3 regions of the Vreelandella sp. L-15 genome follow, and region 1 is predicted to be linked to each of the others. Evidence: predicted binding sites of a transcription regulator. Region 1 holds the regulator's gene; each other region holds the start of a gene.
The links. Region 1 encodes FliA, which starts transcription of late flagellar genes. Its sites were predicted from a motif close to CTAAAGTTNNNNNNNNNNCNGCCGATA; they were not measured.

Region 1 (5,613 bases):
CTACTGGATGAGGATGTCTCGATTCGTGATATGCGTACCGTGCTGGACACCTTGGCAGAGCATGCGGGTCAGCAGAAAGACCCCAACGAGCTAACGGCTCTGGTGCGTATTGCGCTGGGCAGGGCCATTACCCAGCAGTGGTTCGCGGGCCAAGATACGCTGCATGTGATGGGGCTGGATGCGCAGTTAGAGCAAGTCTTGTTGCAAGCAATGAACGGCAATGGTGCGATGGAGCCAGGGCTGGCGGATACCTTGATGAATCAAGCGCAGCAAGCGTTAGAGAAACATGAAGGCAGTGGTGAAGCGCCTGTGCTGGTGGTTCAGCACTCGCTACGGGCCGTGTTGTCGCGCTTCCTGCGCCGCCGCATGCGCCACTTAGTGGTGATGTCTCAAGCGGAAATTCCCGACGACCGCACCCTGCGCGTTACCACGCTGGTGGGTGGTCGCTAATGGCCACACTTCGAGCGGTAATAGCCTTTTACGTTTTGGCAACAGGTGAAACATGAGCGTTAGACGTTTTGTCGGAGCAAATAGCCGCGACGTAATGCGCCAAGTGCGCGAAGTGTTAGGTGATGATGCACTTATTGTCGCCAACCGTCGCACCGAAGGCGGCGTTGAAATTCTCGCCATGGCGGATGACGCCGTTGACCAGTTCGACCCGTCGCCGACGACGCCAGCGGAGGAGCCGAAGGCTAGCCCCGCGCCAGCGCCTGTCTTTTCACTGCCAAAGCAACCAGACCCCCTAGAGGCGATGAGTGAGCGTCTGCTTCGGGAAATGCAAGATATGCGCGAACTACTGGCCCGCCGCCAGCCGTTGCCAACGACTCAAAGCGGTGCAGACACCGCCTACGAGCACCTACGGCAGTTGATGGCCCGGGTTGGCTTCAGTACAGAGCTGAGCGAAGAGGTGCTGGAAGCATTGCCAGATGAGTTGAGCGCGCTCGAGGCTACTAACGACGCGCCGCTTAACTGGCTGCGTGAGCAGTTAATGGCACGGCTTAACGTGCTGCAGCACGAAGAGAGCTTCTTTGATCAAACGGGCATCGTCGCATTGGTTGGCCCCACTGGGGTGGGTAAAACGACCACTACTGCGAAGCTTGCGGCACGCTTTGTGATGCGCCACGGCACTCGCCCAGTGGCGCTAGTGACCACCGATAGCTTCCGTATCGGCGCTCATGAGCAGCTGCGCATTTATGCACGGCTCTTGGATACGCCCATGTATGCCCTAGACGCTGAACAGCCGATTGATGAATTGGTTGGTCGGCTACAAGGTAAGCAGTGGGTGATTATTGATACCGTGGGGATGAGCCAGCGGGATCAGCGGGTGATTGAACAGATCGCCCATTTACAGGGTGGGAAGTCCACCGTGCGTCTGGTGCTGTTGCTCAACGCCGCCAGTCAGCCGGAAACGCTAGAAGAAGTCGTATTGCGCTACCGCCAAGCGGCGAGAGCTGCAGGTGCCGAGTTAGACGACTGTATCATCACGAAGCAAGACGAAGCTGGGCGGCTTGCGCCGGTATTAGACATCGTCATGCGCCACGGTATGAGGGTGCTGTTTGGCTCCTATGGCCAGCAGGTGCCAGAAGATATGGTGGTCGCGACACCACCCGCACTGATTGATCAAGCACTGTCGGCCAACGTTTCGAGTAGCGCGCGTGCTGAAACAGCCCCACTCAGCTTGCCACGCTGGTCGCGGGATGTGTTAGGGCAGGGGCGCAGGCTCTCCTCGGTGTTAACCCGCTTGCGTCAGCGTGTCGTCGATTTTCACCGCTTGGAAGCCGCCTGGGACATCGCAGCGTTGCCGGGGGTGATACAAGACCAGCGCCTAGATGAGCTGTTAGCCGGAGCCTCCACCACTCGTGACGCGTTAGGGGTGGTTTGGTCGCCCCGCCGCAACGAGCGAGGTTGTGACTGGTCGATGCCAGATGTTGCCTTGAATGAGCAAGGTGCTTGGCTGGCACTGACTCGCCTTCAGCACCGTCAGCTAGCGGGCTGGCAGCCACGTTTGGTGCGTTGTGCAGGAGATGTTGCGGTTCATCTGCTGCCTACCCTGCCAGACGCTGAGGCGCTGGCTTGGCTAAACGCTCAGCATCTGACGTGGGTCAGCATGGTGCCCGCGAGCCAGCGGGTATACTGCCAGGGCGAGCGCTATACCCTGCGTTCCCTGTTCCAAGAAAGCACCTTAACCCATAGCGTGGGCATCCGTTTCCGCGGGCAAAGCATGCAGCTTTCCAGCGCCTATGTTGAAGCGCAGGACGTATCAGGTAACCCCGTATTGGCGTGGGTCGGTGAGGTAAGCGACCCTGAAAGCACTAAGCGAATCGTGCGCCGCTACTGGCTAACGCCTGCACGTTTGGGCAGCGATGTGTTAACGCTTTTAATCACTCAACTGCAGAGTGACGGACTGGCATCGCTCACCAAGCGTGCTTGGCAGCAGCTTAAAGAGGCCGATGGGGGTGATGTCAGCAGCGAGCTGCGCCTGCTGATGGCCAGCGGCGCGGCTGCAGTAGCTGGCCATCTAGATATCGTTGACGATGAGGACGCTCAGGCCCTGCGAGCCGATTTGCTGCGCTTGTTAGGAACCCAGCGCAAGCGGCGTGATACGGCACTGCTTGATGCATTAGTACACGTTCTGATGGCGCGCGATGCCATTCGTCAGCTAGGTAGCGTCAGTCGTGAGGGCGTGGTATGAGTGGCCAGGATCAGGCGGCTGGCCTGCGCAAATGGGCCGATTTACAGCGCCAGCAGCGCGGTGCTGATGAAGTCGGCCATAACGTGGAAAGTGACGAGACAGTGCCTGCCGCACCCGTTAACGAAGAGGAAGCCGCCGCGTATACCCAGGAGGCCATGGCACCGACGGTAGCTGCTGCTGCCGAGCCTGCCACCGTGGCGCCTCCAAGACCGAAAAAAACGTTAGTGGTAGTAGGCTTACCTCATGCTGGCGCAGCGCAGGTGGACAAAGTGCGAGGTCGGCTGGGGCAATGGTCGGCCCTTGGGAGGCAATGGGCAGGAGACCCACAGGATTGGGATGTTCATATTGTCATGCCTGACAGCGCCTCGCTGACTGACTTAGCCGAGCGTTACTCACGCTGGGCGTTGTGGATCAACAGTGATGCTGACGCCTTTGCCACCATGTACCGAGTGTTGCGCCAATTACGCGAGCATGGTGGTCCGCAGCGTCTTCTAGCCCTTCATGAACCCCACCTGCCGCGCCGGGGGTTGCTGGATAATTTGGGCAATGCTTCCGCTCGTTATTTAGATATTGAGCTTCTGCTGCTGGCGCGCTAGCGGCGGGCCAGGGTGCATGTGTCGCTCAAGGGGAGAGTTATGCAGAGTTTGGCGAGTTGGGTAAGTAACGCTAAGCAGATGGCTATTGAGGCGTTGATAAAACCTGCAAAGTTGTTAACAGTAAGAAAAATGGGCTGTTTAGGGCTAGTAGCAGGGTTATGGCTTTTCGCGTTGAATACGCAGGCCGCAACCGGCAGTTGGAGCAGCCAAGTGCCTAGTGTGATGGTAGCAATGAGCGACCGTACCAGCAGCAGCCAGGCGATAACCCCGCCAGCGGGCGTCCCACTGCGTAATGCTGTGCTGTCGCGAATTCAATGGCGCTTTGAATCACCGCCGGGAACGCCTGTGAACGCTTGGCTATGTCATCCTGAACGCTGTGTTGCACTATCAGGCATGCGCGGTAGCACGACCGCTCTATCGGGAATGTTGGCGAGCGCACCGCTGTACTTTCGGTTTACGCTGCAGCCAGGGCAACGCCCTGTGCGAGTACAGGGGTTACAAGTGATCGTGAACTATCAGTAAAGGTTGTTAAGCCGCGAGGCACGAGGATGTATACAGCACAAGGCAGGATCAAACAGAGTGAGCTGTTAACTCAATACATGCCACTGGTGAGACGTCAGGCCTTAACGCTGCAGGTAAGGTTGCCCGCGAGTATTGAGCTGGATGATCTGATCCAGGCGGGTATGGTGGGCTTGTTAGAGGCATTAGGGCGCTTTGATGCTGCCCAAGGAGCAACATTTGCTACCTTTGCAAGCCAGCGCATCCGTGGCGCGATGATGGACGAGCTGCGCACTCGTGACTGGCTGCCCCGCAGCGTACGCCGCTCGGCACGGGCGGTAGATGATGCTGTGCGTCGTTTAGAGCAGCAGCTGGGGCGCCCCCCGGAAGAGGGGGAGATTGCCCGTGAACTGGAGATGCCGCTAAGTGATTACCAGCAACTGCTCAACGATACCAATAGCGGGAAATTATTGCCGTTCGAAGAGCTCATTGCGGATGGCGGCGAGCCTGCGGGGGACGACACTCACCGACAGCCGTTTGAACAATTATTGGATGAACAGCAGCGGCAAACGCTGATCGACGCCATTGAAGCACTGCCCGAGCGCGAGAAGCTGCTAATGGCGCTGTATTACCAAGAAGAGATGAATCTAAAAGAAGTGGGCGCTGTGCTCGGTGTCACCGAATCACGGGTTTCACAGCTTCACAGCCAGGCGGTGAGTCGGCTGCGTGCTCGCCTACATGAGACTAATTAATCCTCTCACTCACTAACCATAACCGGCGAGGAGCCGTTGATGAATCCATCTACGCTGATCGGTATATTTGCCAGCATGCTGTTGTTGGTAAGCGTTTTATTTTTTACCGCAGAGTCTCCCGAGAGCTTTATTAACTTACCGGGGCTTGCCATTGTGGTCACTGGCACGCTGGCGGCCACGTTTATCAGCTATCCGCTGAAAGAAGTGCTGCGTGTGGTGCGTCTGGTTGGTTTAGTTTTCCGCCGTGAAAACACCTATGTGCGAGATGACATCAATGAGTTGGTTTCCATGTCGCGCCTTTGGTTTAAGGGGGATGTTAGAGCGGTTGAGAAAGAACTGGAACATACCCGTAATCCGTTTTTGCGCACCGGTATTCAACTGGTCATTGCGAATACAAAAGAGGATGAAATCTTCGACATGCTGCGCTGGCGTATTGCGCGGCTGAAAGCCCGCGAGCATGCTGAAGCCCAAATTTTCCGCACCATGGCCACCTATGCACCGGCCTTTGGCATGATTGGTACTTTGGTAGGCTTGGTCAACATGCTCGAAGTGATGGATGCGGGTGACCTGGAAGTAATTGGGCCCCGGATGGCAGTGGCGCTGTTGACTACTTTCTATGGCATCCTGTTGGCCAATTTGGTGTTTAAACCGATTGCCGTGAAGCTAGAGCGGCGTACGGAAGAGCGCCTTATCACTATGAACATGGTGCTGGAAGGCATTTCGCTAATTACCAAGCGCCGTCTGCCATCGTTTATTGAAGAGACGCTTAACTCCTTCGTAGCGAATTACCACGACGAAATTCGTGACTCGAACGTTAAGCCTCGGCCCGATATGGGTTCCGCATTAAAAGGGTAGCGCCATGCTCGACCGCGACTCACGGCATGCTTTGGAGCTTCCCGCCGAAGTGGGGGAGAGTGACGAGAGCTGGCTGACCAGTTACCTGGATGTATTGACGCTGCTGATTACCCTGTTTGTACTGCTGTTGGCGCTTACGCCATCCGGCGGTGGCGAAGGGAGTGAAAGCAGTATCATGGATCCCTCGAATGCCGTTACGTCACTGCCATTGGCTAGCCTA
Region 2 (5,613 bases), on a different contig from region 1:
TACGGCTGGAATTTGGTGGTGCGGACGCTGTGGATATTGATATCGCCCCCGGCAGCAGCCTTTCGGCGATACGCGATGCCATTAACTCCAATAAAGATGCAGGCGTTAACGCCACCATCATCAACGATGGCCAAGGCTACCGGCTGGCGCTCAGCTCTAAAAATACCGGTGCGGATGCTTCTATTGCCAGCTTTAGCTTTGTCGATACCAGCCAATCCCCTGAAGTCACGGTGGCAGGGCCCTTTGCTGAAGATGCCGCCACCAAGCGTGCTGGCGAAGATGCAGCGCAACCGTCAATGGCATTGCCATCAGCAGTGCCAAAAACCAGATCGAAGGGGCCATTCAAGGAGTCACGCTCAACCTGGCAGAGTTGAGTATTGCCGAAGGCGAAACGGCGACCAGCACGGTTAATGTAGAGCGCGATACGCTCAAGCAGCGCGAAGCGATTAGCGGTTTTGTAAAAGCGTTTAACGACCTAAAAGGCACCATTGGAAAACTCACCAGCTTCAGCGGCGATGCCGACACTGCCGGTGAGCTGGTAGGCGACAGCACCGTGCGCACCATTGAAAGCCGCCTGCGTAGTGTGCTGACGGGAGGCGTAGCCGGGGGCGAGCTTTCCACGCTTAACCAGCTAGGCATTACCCTGCAACGAGACGGCACGCTGGAAATGGATGACGATAAAATCAGCGATCTAGTCGCCAATAACCCCCAAGCACTCAGCGACTTTTTCGTAGGTGGCGAAGCAGGGAATGGCTTGGCAGCCCAGCTCGACAGTACCGTAGAGCGAATGCTTGGCGATAACGGAGTAGTCAAGCTAGCGATTAGCGGTGCCGAAAACCGAGTGAAAAGCCTAGACGAGCGTTTTGAACGCATGGAAGTGACCATCGAGCGCACCATCAGCCGCTACCGCACCCAGTTCGGCCAGCTAGATAGCATGATTGCCCAGATGAACAGCATGAGTAGCTACCTAACCCAGCAGTTTGAAGCGCTAGACTACCAGCTAGGCCGTAAAAAGTAGCTAACGTCATGGTAGCCAATAACGCCAAAAGCGGCCTCAACGGGCAATAAAGTGAACCGCTCAGAAAGAGGCCGCTTGGCAAAATAAAATGGCTACTTTGTGAAATACGTAGAAAAATCCGCACAGCCATCAAGCACGAACCTAAAAAGGTAATCTGTGTTTAGGTGGTGTCGCCGACAATACTGTTGTGCACGACTTCTCACCAATTCAAGAACGCTCTTTGGTAAGGTATATGTACCAATAGAGGAGCCATCATGAGCGATCAAGATGACCGTCACCGCGCTGACCATGACAGCCCATGGAAAATGGCGTTAGAGGCATATTTTAAAGAATTTCTAGAATTGCTGTTTCCGACGATAAACCAGCACGTTGATTGGTCAAAAGGCTACAGCTTCCTTGATAAAGAATTGCAACAGATTACGGTTGGTGCCGAAAGCGGCCGACGTTACGCCGACAAACTGATCAAAGTCTATGCCAAAGACGGTAGCGAGACCTGGGTGCTGATTCACGTTGAAGTGCAGGGTGAGCCCGAAGTTGAATTTTCCGAGCGGATGTTTACCTATCAGTATCGCTTGCGGGATCGCTACGCAATGGAAGTGGTCAGCCTTGCAGTACTGGCAGATACCCGTAAAAGCTTCCGCCCCACAACGTTTCATTACGAGCGCTGGGGGTGTGAACTGACCTTTACCTTTCCTACGGCTAAACTGATAGATTGGGAAGGCAACTGGGTTGCGCTAGAAACCAGCGACAACGTTTTTGCGCTGGTAGTGATGGCCCAGATCCAGGCTAAACGGGTGAAAAATAGCGCGACGCGCAAAGACACCAAAGTAGCCCTCATTAGGCTTTTATATGAGCGTGGCTACAACCGCGAACAAATTTTACGGCTATTTAACATTATCGATTGGATGATCCAGTTACCAAAACGCCTAGACCCTGATTTTGCGCAAGCGGTTTATGCGATACAGGAGGAAAAACACATGCCTTACGTGAACACCATTGAGCGCTTAGGTATTGAAAAAGGCCGCCAAGAAGGCCGGCAAGAAGGTCGTCAGGAAGCCGAACAGCGGGCATTAGAGGGCAAGCGCAACGCAGCGCGCAAGCTGATTGCTTTAACAGAAATGAGCGACCAGCTCATTGCCGAGATTGAAGAACTCCCCTTGGAAGAAGTAGCGAAACTCCGCGCCGAAACCAAGCACTGAATTCACTACAAGTCCTATCCTGACAAACCCCTTGGGGCACTCATAAGGCTGCCCTCACAGAGTCTCAGTCAAAAGTAGAAGCCAGGCAAAGTGAGAGTCAGTCTAAAGTGGGAGGCCGCTTCAGCGGGCGAAGGATTTCGGCACATTTCTTAATACGCGCACATGATGGCAGGGCACAACAACGAAGCAACCTTAAGCCTTTCCAGCTAATCCCCATCTCGGTACATGGCCGCCAAACTCTCTTCTGTGATGGGTTTACGCTTAGCATCCAAAATTTTGCCACCCAGTGCCGCCACCTCATGGGTGAAGGTAATTAAATCCTCCGGGTTGCGCGACACCTTTCGCGTGTTCAAAAAGCGGATCAAGATCGACACCCCCTGCACCGGCGTATGCTCCCCCTCTTTATGCTCTTTATGTAGCGGCGGCAGCTTACCCGGCGAGGTAGCGCTAGCCAGCATAATCGGGTAGCCCTGCGGCCCCGGCGGAAGATGGAAGGCGCCTAGCTCCGCCTCATAAAAGGCATTTTTCTCGGTGAGCATTTCCCCCAGCGCTTGGTTAACGGCTTGGCTGGGCGCATCAAACATCACAAACAAACACTGCTGGGTCGGCTTTTTGCTCTGCTTGCTGGTTGTTTTAGGCTGGCTTTGATAGCTGGGGGTATCCGCCTGCTCTGCTGAGGGAGTAGGGGCCTGCTGAGAGGAAAGCTCAGCCTTACGTGGTGCAATCACCACCTTGTAAAAAAGCACAGCGCTTATTAGCCCTAACACAACAGCGATGCCGCCTAGTAGCAAAGGTAGGTAGGTTGTTGACATGGTGCGTCCTCTACTGCATTCGTATGAACGTACAATACCCCTCTACGATTAAAAATGCAGCGCCTTGACCAGCTATGTAGCGCTATGTTGGTCAGCGTTCACTAAAATTTACATAATTTTTTACTATTCGCCCTAAAGGTTCTCCTCCTTATGCCGTTAATCAATACAACGGCACACAACGTGGCCGAAAAGCGGGCCTTCTAGGCCAGTGTTCCAGCAAGGAGAATCACCATGTCAGTGATCAATACCAACATCACATCGATGATCGGGCAGCAGAACCTGCGTGAATCACAAAGCGCACTGCAAACTTCTATGGAGCGTCTGAGCTCTGGCCTGCGCATCAACAGCGCCAAAGATGACGCTGCTGGGCAAGCCATTGCCAACCGTATGAGCGCCCAGATTAGCGGTCTTGCTCAAGCGCAGCGTAACTCCAACGACGGTATCTCTATCGCGCAAACTACTGAAGGTGGCTTGAACCAAATCAACGATAACCTTCAACGTATTCGTGAGCTGACGGTTCAGGCGCAAAATGGCACCAACAGTGAAGATGACCTGAAATCTATTCAAGATGAAGTTAACCAGCGCCTTGCTGAAATAAACCGTATTTCAGAAGAAACCGACTTCAACGGTACGCGCGTATTATCTGAATCAACTGAGCCGCTTCAGATTCAAGTAGGTTCAGAAGATGGTCAAACCATCACAGTTAACCTAGAGACTACTAACAGCAGTACGCTAGGTGTGGCTTCCTTTGATGTCCGCAATATGCTGTCCAGCACTAACTTCTCAGACGTTACCGATATTGAATTGGAAGGCGCTGTCGAGGATAAGGTTTCTTTATCCGCCGTTAATACGTTTACTCCAGGTACAGGTGCAGCTGCATCTAAGATCACTGCGGATGGTGTCTTCCAGGTAGAGGCTGCTGCGGCAACTGCAGGTGGATCAGTAGGTACAGATTTCGCTGTTCGTGGTAGTGACGGTAGTTTCTACGCACTACAACAAAATAGCACGACAGGCGAATACTTTTTTGACTCTGGTGCTGGGGCGATTGACGAAGCTGATATCGTCAATGCTGACGCCCCGAATGGTGTAACAACTATCACTGAGCAAGTTGCTGTTGGTGACATCGTTGTTGATGGTAGCACTGCAGGTGTTCAATCAACTCTCGTTGGTCTTGATGTAGTTCCTAACGGAGGAACTGCAGGTGACACCATTACAGATTTCTTTGGTGCTAACACGGCTGCAGTACAGGGTAACCTGTTTGCCCGTGAAGACGTTGAAAATGGATATGCATTACGCGGTGCAGATGGTAATTACTACGCTGTGGACGTCAACCGCGACACCACTACCGGTGAAGTAAGTATCCAGCTTGCTGGCAACCCTACTACAGGTAACATTCAAGACTCTAGTGCATTACAGCAGGTAGCGCTTTCAAACATTACTAGTCCTGGTGCAGCGGGTACCGGAGTCAGTGAAATCGATGTGTCTATTGATGCTCCCTCAGCCGGTGATAATCTCTACAACATCGAAGCAACCGGTGGTGATGGTGCCAATGCAGTAGAAATTTACAGCCTGTCTGATTCTTACTCAGGCAGCGCTGACTACGCAGTATTTGCAGACGATGGCAAATACTATGCTGGTACGTTGGATGATGATACCGGTGAGGTAACTTGGGACTCAAGCGGCACTGCGCTGGCAACTGCTAATGTAGACGTAGACAGTGGTGCGCAAACGCAAGCAGTCCTCTCCTCAGTAGATACCGTTGCTGTAGCTGATGCAGACTTGCCAGAAGGTATGAATCTTGTGTCTGACAGCGAAGGTAACTATTTCCTTCAAGGCAAGGATGAATTTGGCAACGATGCAACCTATGAAGCTAAAGTCGATATTGATCAAGATGCCGGTACTATTACTAGCATTTCTATTGCCCAAGACGCTGAAGGCAACAATATCCAACGTACCGTTGATGCGTTAAGCACTTTGGATAATGCGCTTAGCAAAATCGACTCTTTCCGTTCAGACCTTGGTGCTGTGCAAAACCGTTTCGAAGACGCTATTACTAACTTGAGCACCAACGAAACGAACCTTTCTGCAGCGCGTTCACGCATCGAAGATGCAGACTATGCAACGGAAGTTGCTGAGATGACGCGTGCACAGATCCTGCAGCAGGCGGGTACTTCTGTACTTGCTCAGGCCAATCAGCTACCGCAGAGCGTTCTTTCTCTGCTGGGCTAATTTAAAGCCTGATGATAGAGCTTTGGCTTTATTATCTGTTGTTAATGAACCGGTTCCTTCGGAGCCGGTTTTTTATTAATAATTATCATGGATAAGTGGCAAAATATCTGGATATTCAAGTAGGCTAGACGCATAAACTGCCTAAACGATCCTTATCAGCAGAGTTACTAATGGCTAAATCTCGTCGACTCAAAATACATACCTCTACACTTGGCACTAAACAAGCTCCTCATGCCGAGCGAGTACTGACAGTAGCACAGGCCAAACGATTAACTAGCAAGACGCCAAACAAGACAGAGGTCTGGGTGCAGCTAGGGGTCGCCTATATCGCCGCTAACCGCCATTCAGAAGCCAT
Region 3 (5,613 bases), on a different contig from region 1:
CTGATAATTCTGGCCGTACTGGGCACTATTTATGTGCTCTCCTCCATGAGCGGGGTACATAAAGGCATCCAACTGCTGAGCCGCTTCAACGTACTGCTGGCGTTGGCAATCGGCGCCGTGATTATCATGTTCGGCCCCACGCTGTTTTTGGTGAACACCTACGTTTCCAGCATGGGCGCGTATGTCAGCGAGTTTTTCACCATGGCCACGATGACCTCTGAAACCGCCCCGGCGTGGTGGATGCAGTGGTGGACGGTGTTCTTCTTTGCTTGGTTTATCGGCTATGCACCGCTGATGGCGATTTTCGTGGCGCGCATTTCACGGGGCCGCAGCATTCGTGAAATGATTCTGGCGGTTGCCGTACTCGCCCCGATTGCCACCACCGTATGGTTTACGCTACTGGGCGGCTCCGGCATTTACTATCAGTTGACCGGGGTAATTGACCTGACCGAAGCGCTCAACAATTTCCAGTTTGACGTGGCGACTCTCACGGTGGCTCAAGCGCTGCCCGGCGGCACCTGGATGGCACTGGCGATTCTGCTGCTGACCACGATTTTTGTGGCCACCACCGGCGACTCCATGAGCTACGCGATTGCCGTTGTCGGTGCGGGACACGATGCCCCCAGCCCCTGCATGCGCGCTTTCTGGGGCATTGCGATGGCCCTGATGGCGGCCGTGCTGCTGTATATGGGTGCAGGTCAAATTGGCGCGCTGCAGCAGTTTATCGTGATTACCGCGATCCCGGTGTCGCTGATTCTGCTGCCCTCGCTGTGGAACGGCCCGCAGGCGGCTTACGCCATGGCGCGTGAACAGGGCATCATCGAGTGACGATGATCGGCCAATTCTAACTACAGCCCTTCCAACAGCCGCAGAATCATCTGCGGCTGTTGGTTCACCTGGGTCAGCATCGCGATACCCACCTGCTGAAGCAGTTGGGCGCGAATAAGATTGGAGACTTCTTGCGCGTAGTCGGCGTCTTGAATACGCGACTGGGCAGCGGAGGTGTTAATGATGCTGGTGTTAAGCCCGTCAATGACGCTCTCGAAGCGGTTCTGCACCGCGCCTAAATAGCTGCGCTGGCGGTCGACCTGCTTAATGGCTTCATCGACGACATCCATTGGTTTGGGCGTGGCCGAGACATCATCTAATACGCTGAAATTATCCAACCCCAGCGCCTGACGCCCCATCGCCGAAAAGCTCACGCCAATCACATCCCCAGCGTTGGCCCCTACTTGAATATTAAGCGCTTTATCGCTCTCGATCAGCCTAATACCGTTAAAGTTGCTCTGCTCGGCGACGCGATCAATCTCTTCCAACCGTTGGTCGATCTCTAACTGAATAGACGCCCGATCTTCTGAGGAATTGGTGCCGTTGAGCGCCTGAACGCTGAGTTCGCGGATGCGCTGAAGGCTGTCGTTGATCAGGTCCAACGAACCTTCTGCGGTTTGCACCATAGAGATACCGTCGTTGGTATTGCGGATCGCCTGGTTCATACCGCGAATTTGTGCGCCCATGCGATTAGCAATCGCCTGGCCTGCCGGATCATCCTTGGCGCTATTAATACGCAGCCCAGACGACAGACGCTCCATGGAGGTCTGCATTGCTTGCTGGCTACTGCGTAGATTATTCATCACCAGTAGCGACATGATATTAGTCGCAAGGCTGATCACGGGCTTGACCTCGGAAGTGAACGCAAACAGTGCGGAAGTAGCGTGAATATCGGCCTATCTTTAGAAAACGTGAGCCCTGCCCCGTAAAACTTTCCCAGTCGCTACTATTTTTTTCAGTTCGGTTTTTTCAGTTCGGCCTCTTCAGTACGGCTAGCACTTCGTCCACCGGCCCCCGAACATAGTCGTGATGAAAGTAGCCATCGTCGACCACTTCGCCATCCCAGACCACAATGTCTAAGTCCATGGTCCGGGGGCCAGATTTGATCGGCCCGCGAACACGGCCTAAGCGATGCTCAACCTCTTTTAGGTAGGCTTTAAAGTCGCCCAGCTCAAGCGTAGTGCGCACCACCAGGGCGGCATTTAAGAAGTCTGGCTGCTGCTGAAAGCCTACCGGGGCAGTGCGCACCGCTTCGGAGCGGGCCAGCAGTTCGCACTCACTGCTCAAAATCTCAAGGGCTTTGGCAAAGTGATACTCTGGCTCAATATTGGTTCCTAGCGAGATAACGCACTCGTGTTGAGCCGACACGGGCGAGGGAGTTGACGTTACGGGTGACGACCTTAATGACATAACTATATCCCAATATAAGAGGCTGGATGACTAACGGCTGGTGAGCCTATGACCTAGCCCACACCGTTTTAGCGTATAGGCATCAATCGGCGCCCCAACAGAGTAGACGGTTAATCATCCCGTTCAATCTCTGTACAAGTTATTGACAAACGCTACGCTCACGCAGAGAGTCTTTTTGATTACCATGACAACGTTAGTTAACAAACACTACCTGCTGCGAGGGATAAAGCAATGGAGACACCTGCTGCACTTGTAACCGGCGGCGCCACGCGCCTGGGCCGCTATTTTGCTGAAGCGCTAGCCGATAAGGGCTTTGATATCGCGTTACACGTGAATAGCTCCCGGGGGGAAGCAGAGGAAGTGGCAGACGCAATTCGCGGCAAGGGTCGTGAGTGCGAGATTCTGCCCTGCAACTTTTTAGAGGATTCGCTAGAAGGATTAATCACCCAAGCTAAAACGCGTTTTCCTGGGTTGAACGTGCTGCTCAATAGCGCCTCAGCTTATGAACCAGCGCCGATTGCCCGTACCGATATGGCCATGCTGGAGACCCAGTTTCGGGTCAATATGTTTACCCCGCTGCTACTCACACGCCATTTTGCCGAGGCGGTAGAGCACGGTCAGGTGATCAACATCATCGACAACAAAGTGGCCTATCACCAATATCCGTATGCGGCGTACCTGCTCTCCAAGAAAAGCCTAGCTGAGATGACCCGTATGGCAGCGCTGGAGTTTGCTCCGCGCCTACGGATTAACGGTATCGCCCCCGGGGTAGTGCTGCCTGCCTCCCAGCGTACCAGCGACTATATCCAATGGCGCATCGAAGGCATTCCGGTCAATCACCAAGGCAACCCAGCACACCTTGTACAAGCCTTGCACTATTTGCTGGATAATGCCTTTGTGGCCGGGCAAGTGCTATTTGTAGACGGCGGCGAATCGATCAACCTAGAGGGTCGCCACTCCGAAAACTACCCTGGCGAGCGGCGCGACTGACCCAACGCAATGAGGCCGCCCGAAGGCGGCCTCATTGGCTTACCTAAGCGTACGCTTAGGTTTCATCCACATCATCATGGTCCGGCTTATGGTGATCCGGTTCATGCTCAAGCGAGGCTTCGCTACGCTCTGCAAGCGGTGCCGTCTCGGTGCGCTTTCTTTCCGCTTTCGCATCCAGAATGCGCACGTTGGCGGGCGGAGTCTTGCCGCCTTTGGTTTCGCCAAAGTAGAGCGTGGTATGCGGGAACGGAATCTCGATACCCGCCGCATCAAAGCGCAGTTTCACTAGGCGGTTGTAGGCACGGCCTACAGCCCACTGATCGCCTGGCGTGGTCTTGATCACGACACGGATATTAACCGAGCTGTCGGCCAGCGCGGTGACACCCGCCACGGTCATATCTGCCAATAGTTTATGACCATGCTCTTCGCTGGCTTTAAGATCTTCGAAGGCCAGCTGTAGCTGCTCGATCGCCTCGTCGATACTTTCGTTGTAACCAATACCGTACTCGCCCACATGGTTGCCGTACTCACGCATGTAGTTGGAGACGGTATCCACACTGGAGAACGGCACGATATGGTAGGTACCGGACAGGTCACGAATGCCCACCGAGCGGATACTCAAACGCTCGGCCGTGCCGGTCACGCCGCCCACGGTCACCACGTCGCCGGTGTTCATGGCGTTCTCTACCTGAATGAACACCCCGGTGATCACATCCTGCACCAGCTTCTGGGCACCAAAACCAATCGCCAGACCCAGCACACCGGCACCAGCAATTAGCGGCCCAATATTGATGCCGATTTCCGAGAGCACGATCATGCCGGTGATGGTCACCATGGCAATGGCCAGCGCATTACGGAACAGACTCAGCAGCGTTTTGGCACGGGCAGAGGGTTCGCCGTGACCGGTTTCCGGATTGAGCTTGTGCTCGATCAGGCTTGCCAAGCCCAGCCATATGCCCAGCGACACAATCAGGATCACTGCTACGCTGATCAGGTTACCCACCAGATTGGCACCGCGCTCGGAGGCGTACCAGCCGGCCAGGTCAAAGGCGCCCCAAGCATCCAGCACCACCATGATCACCGCAACGACGATCACCGTGCGCAGCACGCGCAGCGCGTTGGGTACGTAGCTGTTCAACCGGACTTCCAGCAGCGGCAGCTTACGGCGCAGGTCATCGGAGAGTTGAATACGACGACCAATGGTCTGTGTCAGGAACGCAGACAGCAGCAGGCCCACGACCACGGCGCCGAGCGTCTTCAACGTCGCAAAGAGGACAAAGGGCAGCGCATCACCCGGACGGGTAAGCGTCAGTACAAACACCATTAAGAAATAGATCAGCGCGAACAGGTGCCACGTGCGGGCAAACAGCTGCAGCGATACACGGCTCGCCGTCAGCGTCGAGCGCGCGCTCATTTGATTTAGATTATCGCGCAGCCGCACGCGGTTTTTGAGCACCACGCCCACCGCATAAATAAACGCCAGCAGCATAATCAGCGTGCCGACCGCTTGTCCCAGGGTGGCGGCCACATAGAAGTTGACCAGCGGTACGACGACCATCAGGCCGTATCCCACCATGCCAATCAGGCGCGCCAGCCAGCGGTTCCAATACGAGGCTTCTTGAGCTGAAATCGGTAATAAGCGAAGACCCTCGTAACGCGAGGAGAACAGCATTCGCACACCGGCTTTGAGCAGCTCGATGATCAAGAAGGCATTTAAAAACAGCGACGCGCGGGTAGAGAGTTCACCGGTCTCCCCCACGGCAAAGGTGGCCACCAAGTTACCGCCAACGTACGCCAGGGCGATCAAAAGAATATCGACGACCGCGGCGATCGCGACACACAGCACTAAACGTAGCACCGGCGTCAGTCCCGTGCCCTGCTGTGACCAGCCGCTGATTTTGGTGAACAATGATTTTGCCAACCGGCGGAACACCATAAAAATGGCGAAGGTCGCCACGATCACGATGCCCAGATTGATGGCTGCGTTCATGAAGGCCGCCATATCGAAGCTGCTGCCCGCGCCTTGGCCGGTGAATATATTGCCGACGATCGCCACAGCCTGCTCGATCTGACCGCCCACATCACCTACTACACGGCTGGTTAACTCTGCCAACTGGCGGGGTAGTGAGACGTCCTCGGGCGCTACGTTGCCCCCCGCGGCAGCGGCTTCCGGCGACAGCTCGGCCGCAACGCCAGCAGGCAACTCAGACGCTTGATTACGCAGCAGTTCAATGAGCTCCTGGCGGGCCTGCTCGTCTTCCAGCAGATCCGCCAGCGCCGCATAAGAGGGCTGCTCTTCAGCGACGGACGCATCGCTCTCGGCGCTTAACGTGGTTTGCGCCATGGCTGGCCCGGCCAGCATGGCGAACAGCGCCAGCATCCAGA

Region 2: a site for FliA is predicted at 3,162-3,188, ahead of AC13CY_RS11825 (flagellin N-terminal helical domain-containing protein). Genes of this name have one in related genera too.
Region 3: a site for FliA is predicted at 1,718-1,744, ahead of AC13CY_RS04680 (flagellin N-terminal helical domain-containing protein). Genes of this name have one in related genera too.

The regions. Positions count from the first base shown of each region.
Region 1 is NZ_JBSXNN010000105.1:101,655-107,267, reverse strand. It holds gene flhA (flagellar biosynthesis protein FlhA) at 1-450, shown strand, start outside; gene flhF (flagellar biosynthesis GTPase FlhF) at 503-2,692, shown strand; gene AC13CY_RS17775 (hypothetical protein) at 2,689-3,288, shown strand; gene AC13CY_RS17770 (flagellar protein FlhE) at 3,460-3,810, shown strand; gene AC13CY_RS17765 (RNA polymerase sigma factor FliA) at 3,837-4,538, shown strand; gene AC13CY_RS17760 (motility protein A) at 4,578-5,393, shown strand; gene AC13CY_RS17755 (OmpA/MotB family protein) at 5,398-5,613, shown strand, end outside.
Region 2 is NZ_JBSXNN010000079.1:77,074-82,686, forward strand. It holds gene fliD (flagellar filament capping protein FliD) at 1-374, shown strand, start outside; gene fliD (flagellar filament capping protein FliD) at 341-1,018, shown strand; gene AC13CY_RS11815 (RpnC/YadD family protein) at 1,273-2,217, shown strand; gene AC13CY_RS11820 (hypothetical protein) at 2,424-3,029, opposite strand; gene AC13CY_RS11825 (flagellin N-terminal helical domain-containing protein) at 3,261-5,258, shown strand; gene AC13CY_RS11830 (TDP-N-acetylfucosamine:lipid II N-acetylfucosaminyltransferase family protein) at 5,429-5,613, shown strand, end outside.
Region 3 is NZ_JBSXNN010000037.1:28,209-33,821, reverse strand. It holds gene AC13CY_RS04685 (BCCT family transporter) at 1-828, shown strand, start outside; gene AC13CY_RS04680 (flagellin N-terminal helical domain-containing protein) at 849-1,670, opposite strand; gene folK (2-amino-4-hydroxy-6-hydroxymethyldihydropteridine diphosphokinase) at 1,798-2,238, opposite strand; gene AC13CY_RS04670 (SDR family oxidoreductase) at 2,470-3,228, shown strand; gene ybiO (mechanosensitive channel protein) at 3,284-5,613, opposite strand, start outside.